3 regions of the Ruegeria sp. TASC047 genome follow, and region 1 is predicted to be linked to each of the others. Evidence: riboswitches for the same ligand, from Rfam matches in the RefSeq annotation. Region 1 holds a riboswitch; each other region holds the start of a gene.

Region 1 (3,273 bases):
GCCCCATATCGCACCTTGCAGAGGTGAGCCATGGGCGATCAGGCGGCCAAAGATCAGCCCGGCCAAAACCGCGGGCAACGCGATGTTCAGGGTGTTGATCCCCAATACCGTCAACCCGCCAAAGCCAAAGAAGACGGCCTGCAGCAAAAGCCCGACGAACAAGGCCGGGAATGCGGCCCAGCCCAGCAAAAGCCCGGCCATTCCGTTGAGGATCAGATGCACTGACGAAGGGCCAATCGGCACATGGATCAGCGATGCCACGAAAAAGCTGGCAGACAGCACCCCCGCAGTGGGGATGCGATCAATATCCAGCGACCTGAGGCCCATGGCAATCCCACCCGCCGCAGCGACGGCTCCGCCGATCACGACAGGGTTGGACAAGGCTCCGTCAACGATGTGCATCTACGGTTACTCCAAATCCCAGGCGCGGATCCAGATGACCGCGTCCTGGCTGAGTTCTTTGCCGTTGTGTTCGGTCACGGGACCGGCGCCGAGCGCCGCAAAACCCCAATATCCGGCTTTTGGAACGCCGAACGTGAAATACCCGTTATCATCCGAAGTTGCGACCAATGCACCACCCGGCATCGGCGAGACCGTCGGAGCCGAGGCGGCAGCGCTTTCCATGTCCGGTTCTGCGGCCATGTACTCGATCTCGATCTCGGCACCCGCAACCGGATGACCTTCGGCCATAACCCGACCTGTAAACGTCGAACCCGCGATGATGTTGGTTGGTTTGGTGAGCGGGATGATCTCAACCGGCAGGCCCACCGGGTTCATCCAGTCGGTCGGCAGTTCGTTGCGGTTCAGGAATGCCTTGGCGATCTGCTGGATATAGATATCCTCGGATTCCTCATAATAGGGCTGGGGAACAGTCACCAACACATAGTCGCCCGACCGTTTGACGGGAACATAACCCTTGAATGCCGCGCCTTCGTTTTCGCCGCCGGTGAAACGTACGGGTTCCAGGGTATCCAGCAGATCGGTTTTCTGACCGTTGTGGATCACGTAGAATTCCTGCGGCTTGTCCAGATCCATGACATGCCCGTTCGAGAACGGATGCCAAAAGATCAGCTTGACCGGAACATTCCCCGGTGCGTCGATCATGGTGTCAGCGGTGTATTCCAGCAGGAAATGCGCATTTGCGATCGCTGGAAGCGCTATCGCCACAGCGGCTGCGGAAAGCAGCTTGGTCATCAATAGTCGTCCTTGTCCCATCGCACCAACCCCGGTACGAGATGCGTTTTGACTGCGGGGACGTCCAAGCTAAGCTGCTTTTTCAAGCATCCTGCTCCGACGCTCATCCCGTCGCCGATTAGGAGTGCCCTTGTCAAAGGCACATGTCCGGCAGGTATCCTGACTTGCGGGTCAAAGCGTTGGGCTGGCCTTCCCGGGTTAACACCAGTGGCACTTCAGCCCTGCTCGCCGCTTACAGTTGCGGGTGCAGTTGCGGAATGGGGCCAAAGCCCGCACCGCATTCCCTATTGATTCCAGAGCACGCCCCGGAACCGGACATGCCGAGCGGCTTGCCAGACTTCTTCGGCATCCGTCAACGATCAATTGCGCTGGCTGTCAAAAAGTTTAGCGGGCAATGCCCTTTTTCCGGCGGATCCGCTTTGGATAAAGGTCGGGGTTTTTCGGGAATGAACCTACCCTTCGAGCAGGTATCTTTCCGACAATGGCAAACTGGCCGCCCCCAATGAGCGGGCATCCGGGCCTGCCGTCCCCACCTGCACCAAGGGCCGTTCAAGCCCGGTCAGGTTCATGTCAGATAGTTTGACCTCAACCAATTCCACCAGCCGCGCCTTGATGCCTGCGGGCATCCAGCCATCAATCTTGACAGATTCGAAGTCGATCAGGCTGCAAGACGAGACGATGGCATGTGCGATCCCGTGCGCCGCCTGTTTCAACCAGTTCTCAAGGTGGGTTTCCGGTATGTCCCAATGCTGTGTCGTTTCCCAGATTGAGCCGGCTGTTTCGGCATTCCCACCAACTGCGCGCTCCAGCACATAAAGACTGGCGACATCTATCAATGGTTTCACTCCGCCTGCGTCGTCCGGCACAGGCAATGGACCAAGCGCACCGGCATTTCCCCGCCCTGAAAAGATGGAGCCGTTCAGAACCACCCCGCCCCCGATGAAGAAGCCCACATAAAAATACAGGAAATCTCGTGGGCCTTCCGCCGGGCCAAAGACCAGCTCGGCACCGCAGGCGGCCGTTGCGTCGTTCTGTAGGAATACCGGCAAGTCATAGCTTGAGGCCAGTGCGCCTTTCAGGTCCGCGTCACGCCACGGATCCATTTTCTCCTGCGGAACCTGCAATGTCTGCGCCCAGTCCCAAAGGTAGAACGGCATCGCAATCCCAAGACCCGCGATCCGGCTGCGCGCCTCGGGCGACAGTGACGCCATCACTTTGTCGAGGCTTTCTTTGGAAAAGCTCAATGTCGCCTCGGGCGTCGGAAAATCATAAGTCCGCCGCTCACGGTGCCTGACATTGCCAAGGAAATCCGTCAGCACCAATTCGGTACTGCGCCGCCCGACTTTGAGCCCGAAGAAATAAGCGCCTTCCGGGTTCAGGCGCATGGGAACCGAGGGCTGTCCGACTTTTCCCCGGACCGGTTCGCCGCGCAGAAGCAGCCCATCGGTTTCCAACTGGCGCATGATGACCGAGACCGTCTGCGCCGACAGCCCGGTCATCCGCGCGATTTCAGATTTTGCGAGGGCCTGATGGCGCCGGACCAGTGACAGGACAAGCCGTTCATTTCGGGCCCGCATTCCACTTTGGTTGGTGCCGCGCATATCTGGCTCGCGTACGCCAGTGGTATTGTCCAAAGAGTTCATTGCAGACACGGCCATCCCCTTCATGACGACAATGTTGAAACCCTTCCTTTCTGTCAATAATAAATAAGAGTGATTTATTTATTGACTCGAAATTCGAATCTTGTGATGGTTTTCACGTTCGATCGGGCCGGTTTTCGCCCGGTCAAACGTATGCCCTGACGGGCATTGGGAAAACTGGGAGGACTACCGATGAAACTTGCGAAACTTGCAGGCGCCACGGCGCTGGCGGTTTCGGCCATGGCAAGCAGTGCAATGGCCGAAGGTGAAACCGTTTGCCTGATCACCAAGACGGATACCAACCCTTTCTTTGTTAAAATGAGAGAGGGTGCGACCGCTAAAGCCGAAGAGCTTGGCATGACGCTGAAGGCCTTTGCCGGCAAAGTCGACGGCGACCACGAAACTCAGGTTCAGGCCATCGAAACCTGCATTCTAGATG
Region 2 (3,273 bases), on a different contig from region 1:
GCCAGACCGGCGCGCTGGTCGGGTCGTCGGGCGTAGGTAAAACGACGCTCAGTAACGCCATGACGGATCAAAACCTCGCCACGTCTGGAATTCGCGAAGACGACGCACGGGGCAGACACACGACAACGGTGCGCGCGTTGCACAGGATGGGTAACGGTGGCTGGCTGATCGACACGCCGGGAATGCGCGCATTGCGTTTGCTGGACGCTCAGGACGGGATCGACAACGTGTTCTCGGACATCACGGAGCTTGGCCAAAGCTGTCGCTTTTCGGATTGTCAGCACGAGACCGAGCCCGGCTGTGCCGTGCAGAACGCAATCGGCGAAGGCGTACTTGACCCGACCCGGCTGGACCGTTGGCGCAAGCTGCGGCGCGAAGATCAGCGAAACTCGGAAACCGTTGCCCAATCGCGGGCGCGGGACAAGGCGTTCGGCAAGATGGTGCGCGGTGTCATGCAGGACAAGAAGCTTCGCAAACGGCCATAACTGCAAGGTGTTAGGAAAACCTGCGTCGCGTCTGATCAGGCGATCAGGCGCGGCCAGACCGCGGCATTGCGACGGGCAAATGCTCCGATATGGCCTATTTCCGGCAGTCCGAATTCAGCAGGCTTCAGAAGGTGGCGTCTGGCCTCGGGGCCATACAGATCAGCAAGGCGCCAAACCGCCTCGGGCGGAACCATCTGGTCATCTTCGAACGTGAACAGATCCACTGGTACTCCCGAGCCGTTCCAACGCGCATCAGGCAATTCCTGCCCTACCTCGGGCACATAGTTCAGGGGGGCTGTGCACCATTTGCGCCATTGCCAGTAAACCGAGGCGGGCAGGTCCGACCCAAACCCGATTGCTTTGCCAGGCAGATAGCCAAGTGCCCGCACCATCAGCGGTGCATGGCCATACCAGAACAGCCCAGCCAACCCCCGATAGGGCCATGGGTGATCTTTCAAAGTCACCAGCCCCGAACACACACCGATCATTCGGTCGATCTGGTCGATATCCGGTTGCACCGGCCCCAGCATCGCACCGACCGAATGGCCGATGGTCCACTGCTGCGCCATTGGAAACCGCCTGCGCATTTCGGCCCGTGCCGCAGGCATATCGATCAACGCCCAATCCGCCATTGTCGCGGTTGCATCTTTCAGGTGGCCGACCAAAGAAAGCCCGTAGTCCCGATAGTCATAGGTCAGGCAAGCTATCCCCCGCTCGGCGGCCAGCCATCGCGCGAAGTGTTGATAATAGTCACGCGGCACACCCGTGGCACTGTTAAGTACGACAACGGTTTCCGGCTCACCCACTGGCCGATGCACCCGCGCCGACAAGGTCACAGACCCGGACGGAAAGCGGAAATCTTCGATCAACACCGTCTGTTCCGTATCCAACATGATCCCCGGCTTTCGCTGAAACAATCGGTATGCCTGCCTTCGATGCCGACGACACTAGGCCGGAACATAATCCGCATCCAGCATGACCAAACGTCCGGCCTAAAGATCGGCTTGACTCGGAACGCGATCAGGCGCTAGCGGTTGTGTGATGGTTTCCGGCCCCCACAAGAGGTCGGGATGAAAAGGGAACACGGTGCGGTTTGTCTGGTCACACAGATATCAACCAAGTCCGCGACTGCCCCCGCAACTGTAAGCGGTAAGCAATGCCGAAATACCACTGGCCCATGGGCTGGGAAGGTCGGCAGAGCAATGACCCGCAAGTCAGGAGACCTGCCATCGGAACTGAAACCGAAACTCGGGCGGGGTGTCCGTGCAGGTCCTGACAGCGAGATGCTGTCCCACCTGCCCCAATATCCAGCCCACCACGCGCGGAGGGCGCAGGATGATCTGGAAGACAAAGTCACACGAATACAGCGCAACAGTGTGCCAGCGGACGGGCAAAACCTGCCCGGCTTTGGCGCGACTGGCCCGCTCGACTTCCGAAGCCATGGCGCAGGCGGTTTCGGCCACCAGCGAGGATTTCGAGTTTGAAGGCAGAAGCGCGCTGTCACATTGCGCGGAAGGGTGCATGGCAACGATCCGAGCGCGATCCGACAGCGTTCGCGTTTTCTGTGGGGCGCACCCTGATACGGCAATTCGGGACCTGGATGCCTATGCCGATTTGATCTTCGGACCTATATTCAGCACGCTGCCCTCGGGCACTGTCGCGAACCCGCCTTGCGCCATGATCGAGGTTTCAATGATCCGGCCCCGGAAAACCGGCTACGCGCCCCAGCAGCTGTCAGCTTGATCCCACTTCCACCTGTGCCGGGGTGATCCGGGACGCCCAGGCCAGCTGCGTATCGGTTTCGACGGCGCAGGGGCGCACGGCCCGCAGGCGGTCCAGTGCGTCGCTGGCGCGTTCACCGCATTCAACCATCAGTCGGAGAACAATCATCCCGGATCTGCCGCACCCCCCACGGCAATGCACAAGAACCCGGCCACCGCCCGACAGCGCATGTCGGGCCGTGGCGCTGACCTCTGGCCAGGCCTTCTGAACCGCCTGCGTCGGTGCTCCAAAATCTTCGATCGGCAGGTGAACCCACCGGCTGGCACGGCTTTGGATGTCGCTGCCAAAGTGCTGCGCGCCATCCTGAAGCATTTCAACATCCGTCGTCATTGAAATCACAAGGCCCGGTTTCCACGCCGCAATCATATCCAGATCGCCGACGTAATCCCCGCCACGCCCGGGCATTGAAGTAAGGGCAAGCGTTCCGCCTCCGACCTGCAGAGCAAAAATGACCAGCTGCGACATGAAGTGCGTCCTCCCCCAAGGTACTCTTTAAGAAATGAGTCATTAAATCCGCTGGACCAGTTTAGTTGGAAACCAGCCCGTTTCTGAAACAAAAAATCATCGCGCCCCGCAGTGGACGCGGAGTGCCGCCGCCACTACGCTGTGCCGAAACACCGAATCCGAGCGAGAAGACATGACAGACACGCCAAGCCCCGCCTATCAGGTTCTCGCCCGCAAATACCGTCCGGAAACCTTTGCCGACCTGGTGGGTCAAGATGCTATGGTGCGCACCCTAAAAAACGCCTTCGAGGCCGACCGGATTGCGCAGGCCTTTATCATGACCGGCATTCGCGGAACGGGAAAAACCACCACGGCGCGGATCATCGCCAAGGGCATGAACTGCATCGGGCCGGATGGAACCGGAGGGCCGACAACCGAGCCTTGCGGTCAGTGCGAGCATTGCGTCGCAATCATGGAAGGTCGCCATGTCGATGTGATGGAAATGGATGCGGCCAGCCGTACCGGCGTCAACGATATCCGCGAGATCATCGACAGTGTCCGC
Region 3 (3,273 bases), on a different contig from region 1:
TTCGCGAAAGACGACGTGCATGACTTACTCGGCAACCTCGGTCACACCCACGAGGATATCACGGATTTCGGCTTCTTTGATGTCGTCATGCTCGGCAATCACGACCAGGCGCGAGCGGCGCTCTTCACCGGGCTCCCATGGGCGGTCGTATTGGTGACGAACTCGCGCGCCGACAGCCTGAACCAGCAGGCGCATCGGTTTGCCAGCGACGGCGGCATAGCCTTTGACGCGCAGGATATTCAGCTCAGTCGCAAGACGTTCGATTCTGGCTACCAGTTCCGCAGGGTCGGTCTGTTCCGGCAACTCGACGATGATGCTCTCGAAATCGTCATGCTCATGATCGTGATGGCCATCGTGATGTGACGGGCGCGCGTCCATGTCATCTTCGGCGGCAGCCTCAAGGCCAAGCACGACACGTACGTCGACGACACCCTCGGCGACCTCGACAACGGGAAGTGGCCGCGGTGCCTCGGCGGCGATGATCTGTTTGGCTTTCGCGACACCTTCGGGACCTGCCAGATCGGGCTTGGTCAGCAGGATGATATCCGCGCACGAGATTTGATCTTCGAACACCTCGGACAAGGGTGTTTCGTGATCGATCGAGTCATCAGCCAGCCGTTGGGCATCCACCGCTTCAACGTTCGGAGCAAAGCGACCGGCGGCCACGGCCTCGGCATCGGCCAGCGCGATCACGCCATCAACGGTAATTTTCGAACGGATATCAGGCCAATCAAACGCTTTCAGCAGCGGTTTGGGCAGTGCAAGGCCGGATGTTTCGATCAGGATGTGATCCGGGCGCGGTTCCAGCGCCATCAGCGCCTCGATGGTCGGGATGAAATCATCAGCCACGGTGCAGCAAATGCAGCCGTTTGCCAGTTCCATGATGTTTTCCGCAGGGCAATCCGGTATCGCGCAGGATTTCAGAATGTCGCCATCAACACCCACATCGCCAAACTCGTTAACAACAATCGCAAGACGCTTTCCCTGCGGGTTCTGCATCAGATGGCGCACCAGCGTGGTTTTGCCCGAGCCCAGAAAGCCGGTGATCACGGTGACGGGAAGTTTTTCTAGGTTCGACATGATCTCAGCCTCCAATCGGGGGAATGCGCGAGGCGCAGTTTTTGCGGAAATGTTCAGGACGGTCGCGCCACTTCACCAGACCATCGTCTGTGGCCAGATACTTGGTCACACCATCGATGATGACATCGACGTGATCGATTTCGTTCAGGTTCTCGTAAACAAAGGTCCAGCGATCCGGCCCGCCCCGAAGAACGATGGAACAGCCCTGATCGCAGTTCGAAAGGCATTCGACAGGTTTCAGAATGATGCCATCTGGCAGGGCAGCCTGTTCCAAGGCCTTGTGCAACAATGTGCCGGGACGCTCAGCGTCATCCTCGACGGGCAGACCCCGGCGGCAAGTCGTGCAGACCAGTAATTCTACCGGTGCGGTCTCGGTCATGTCTCTCATCCCCCCAAATCCTCTTCGCGGGGGACGGGGTTTCATGCGGGCACCACGTCTGCACATGGACCCGACACCGGAACACCCCGCCCGGTTTCAACTTCGGGTGTTGGCAGGTCTCCCGGCTTGCGGATGCCAGAGCGGTCGCTCTGTCGGATGTCCCGCCTTCCCGGCACAGGCCAGTGGCATTGGGCATCCTCTCCGGTCACGGTCGCGGGGGCGGCTGCGTTTGGCGGATGAACCGTTGACGCATTCCCTTTTCATCGGCTGTTGCCGACACCAACGTCCGGGACATGCGGCACCGCCGACCCGCTTGTCAAGCGGTTCGCGCGCAACAAATAAGCCAAGGTGAAAAAAGCGACCTGTAGGCGTCGTTCGGCGGCATGAAGTGCGTGTTCGGTATGTGGTCGCATGACGGGAAAACGACGAACTTGGAGATGCGTCATATGAAAGTGGGATTTATCGGTCTGGGTAACGTTGGCGGCAAGCTTTCGGGATCCCTTTTGCGCAATGGCATTGACCTGACTGTTCATGACCTGAACGCAGATCTGGTGGCCGAATTTGTCGCCAAAGGCGCAAAGGCGGCAGAAGGGCCCGCCCAGCTGATGCGCGATTGCGATGCGGTGATCACCTGTCTGCCGACTCCGGCAGCATCGGACGCAGTTATGAAGGAGATGTTGCCCGAAGTGGGCCCCGGCAAGATCTGGATGGAGATGTCGACCACAGACGAAGCCGAAGTCAAACGCCTCGGTGCCGAAGTCATTTCACGCGGCGGTGCAGCAGTGGATTGCCCGGTTTCTGGCGGGTGCCACCGTGCCGCGACGGGCAATATCTCGATCTTTGCGGGCTGTGACCGGGAAACGTTTGAACGAATTCTGCCGTTTCTGACGACAATGGGCCGCCGGGTTTTGCACACCGGCGAGTTGGGCTCGGCCTCGGTGCTGAAAGTGATGACCAACTATCTTGCCACTGCCAACCTGATCACCTGCGCCGAAGCACTGGTTACGGCAAAGGCTGCGGGGATGGATCTGAACACGACCTATGAGGCGATCAAAATCTCGTCCGGCACATCCTTCGTACACGAAACCGAAAGCCAGGTCATCCTGAACGGGTCGCGCGATATTTCCTTCACCATGGATCTGGTGAAGAAGGATATCGGTTTGTTTCAGGAGGTCGCCGACCGCGCCGGGGTGCCACTGGAAATCAACCCGGTGATGATCAACATCTTTAACGATGGTATCGCACGATATGGCGAACGCGAGCTTTCACCAAATATTATCAAACGGCTGGAAGAGGCAACCGGCCTGGATATCACCGCCCCGGGCTTTCCAGCCGAAATGACGGATGATGAACCGGAAGAGCCGGGATACGAGGTTGTGCCACAAGGGCGCGCCTGAGGGTAAGGCACATACCAGACTACATCGCGCCCCGTGAACGAGCAGGGGTAGGCAGGTGTTCCGAAAAAACACGCCATATCTGGCCCGCAGTTCGACAGAATCGCGGGCCATGAACGTCTGAAAATACCAAGCGTCACACGCGCGTACTGCGGGGGCAAGTCAGCGATTAGGATGTTGTTGGAGGCGAGTACCGGAATCGAACCGGTGTACACGGATTTGCAAAACTTAGTAAGCTACTGACGAAGATAGATAATTTGTTTAGACGAGGGGCGAAAATCGGCGGAACATTGCGTGAATGTTTAGACGGTTTTTCGATCAGAATTAGCGCCAAATATAGGCCGCAAACTCTCTCTATTCTTCACCTTAGACTGTGGCAGTGAGCCAAGGTCGTCGGCAACGATATGGTGCTCTGTTTTG

The links. A riboswitch is a leader RNA that binds a small molecule or an ion and turns the genes downstream of it on or off. The one in region 1 is predicted to bind cobalamin.
Region 2: another riboswitch for cobalamin. It lies ahead of AC2FLO_RS14465 (hypothetical protein); the one in region 1 lies ahead of AC2FLO_RS01165 (DUF4198 domain-containing protein).
Region 3: another riboswitch for cobalamin. It lies ahead of AC2FLO_RS02815 (DUF1636 family protein); the one in region 1 lies ahead of AC2FLO_RS01165 (DUF4198 domain-containing protein).

What each region holds. Positions count from the first base shown of each region.
Region 1 covers NZ_JBXWQP010000010.1:15,370-18,642, forward strand. Annotated here, with positions in the region: gene cbiM (cobalt transporter CbiM) at 1-402, opposite strand, end outside; gene AC2FLO_RS01165 (DUF4198 domain-containing protein) at 409-1,194, opposite strand; cobalamin riboswitch at 1,327-1,525, opposite strand; gene AC2FLO_RS01170 (ROK family transcriptional regulator) at 1,647-2,837, opposite strand; gene AC2FLO_RS01175 (sugar ABC transporter substrate-binding protein) at 3,075-3,273, shown strand, end outside.
Region 2 covers NZ_JBXWQP010000036.1:47,793-51,065, forward strand. Annotated here, with positions in the region: gene rsgA (ribosome small subunit-dependent GTPase A) at 1-485, shown strand, start outside; gene AC2FLO_RS14455 (alpha/beta hydrolase family protein) at 521-1,378, opposite strand; cobalamin riboswitch at 1,512-1,730, shown strand; gene AC2FLO_RS14460 (hypothetical protein) at 1,700-2,008, opposite strand; gene AC2FLO_RS14465 (hypothetical protein) at 2,007-2,228, shown strand; gene AC2FLO_RS14470 (protein-tyrosine phosphatase family protein) at 2,220-2,732, opposite strand; gene AC2FLO_RS14475 (DNA polymerase III subunit gamma/tau) at 2,905-3,273, shown strand, end outside.
Region 3 covers NZ_JBXWQP010000019.1:66,205-69,477, forward strand. Annotated here, with positions in the region: gene cobN (cobaltochelatase subunit CobN) at 1-21, opposite strand, end outside; gene cobW (cobalamin biosynthesis protein CobW) at 25-1,080, opposite strand; gene AC2FLO_RS02815 (DUF1636 family protein) at 1,085-1,459, opposite strand; cobalamin riboswitch at 1,554-1,758, opposite strand; gene AC2FLO_RS02820 (NAD(P)-dependent oxidoreductase) at 1,861-2,856, shown strand; gene AC2FLO_RS02825 (thermonuclease family protein) at 3,271-3,273, shown strand, end outside.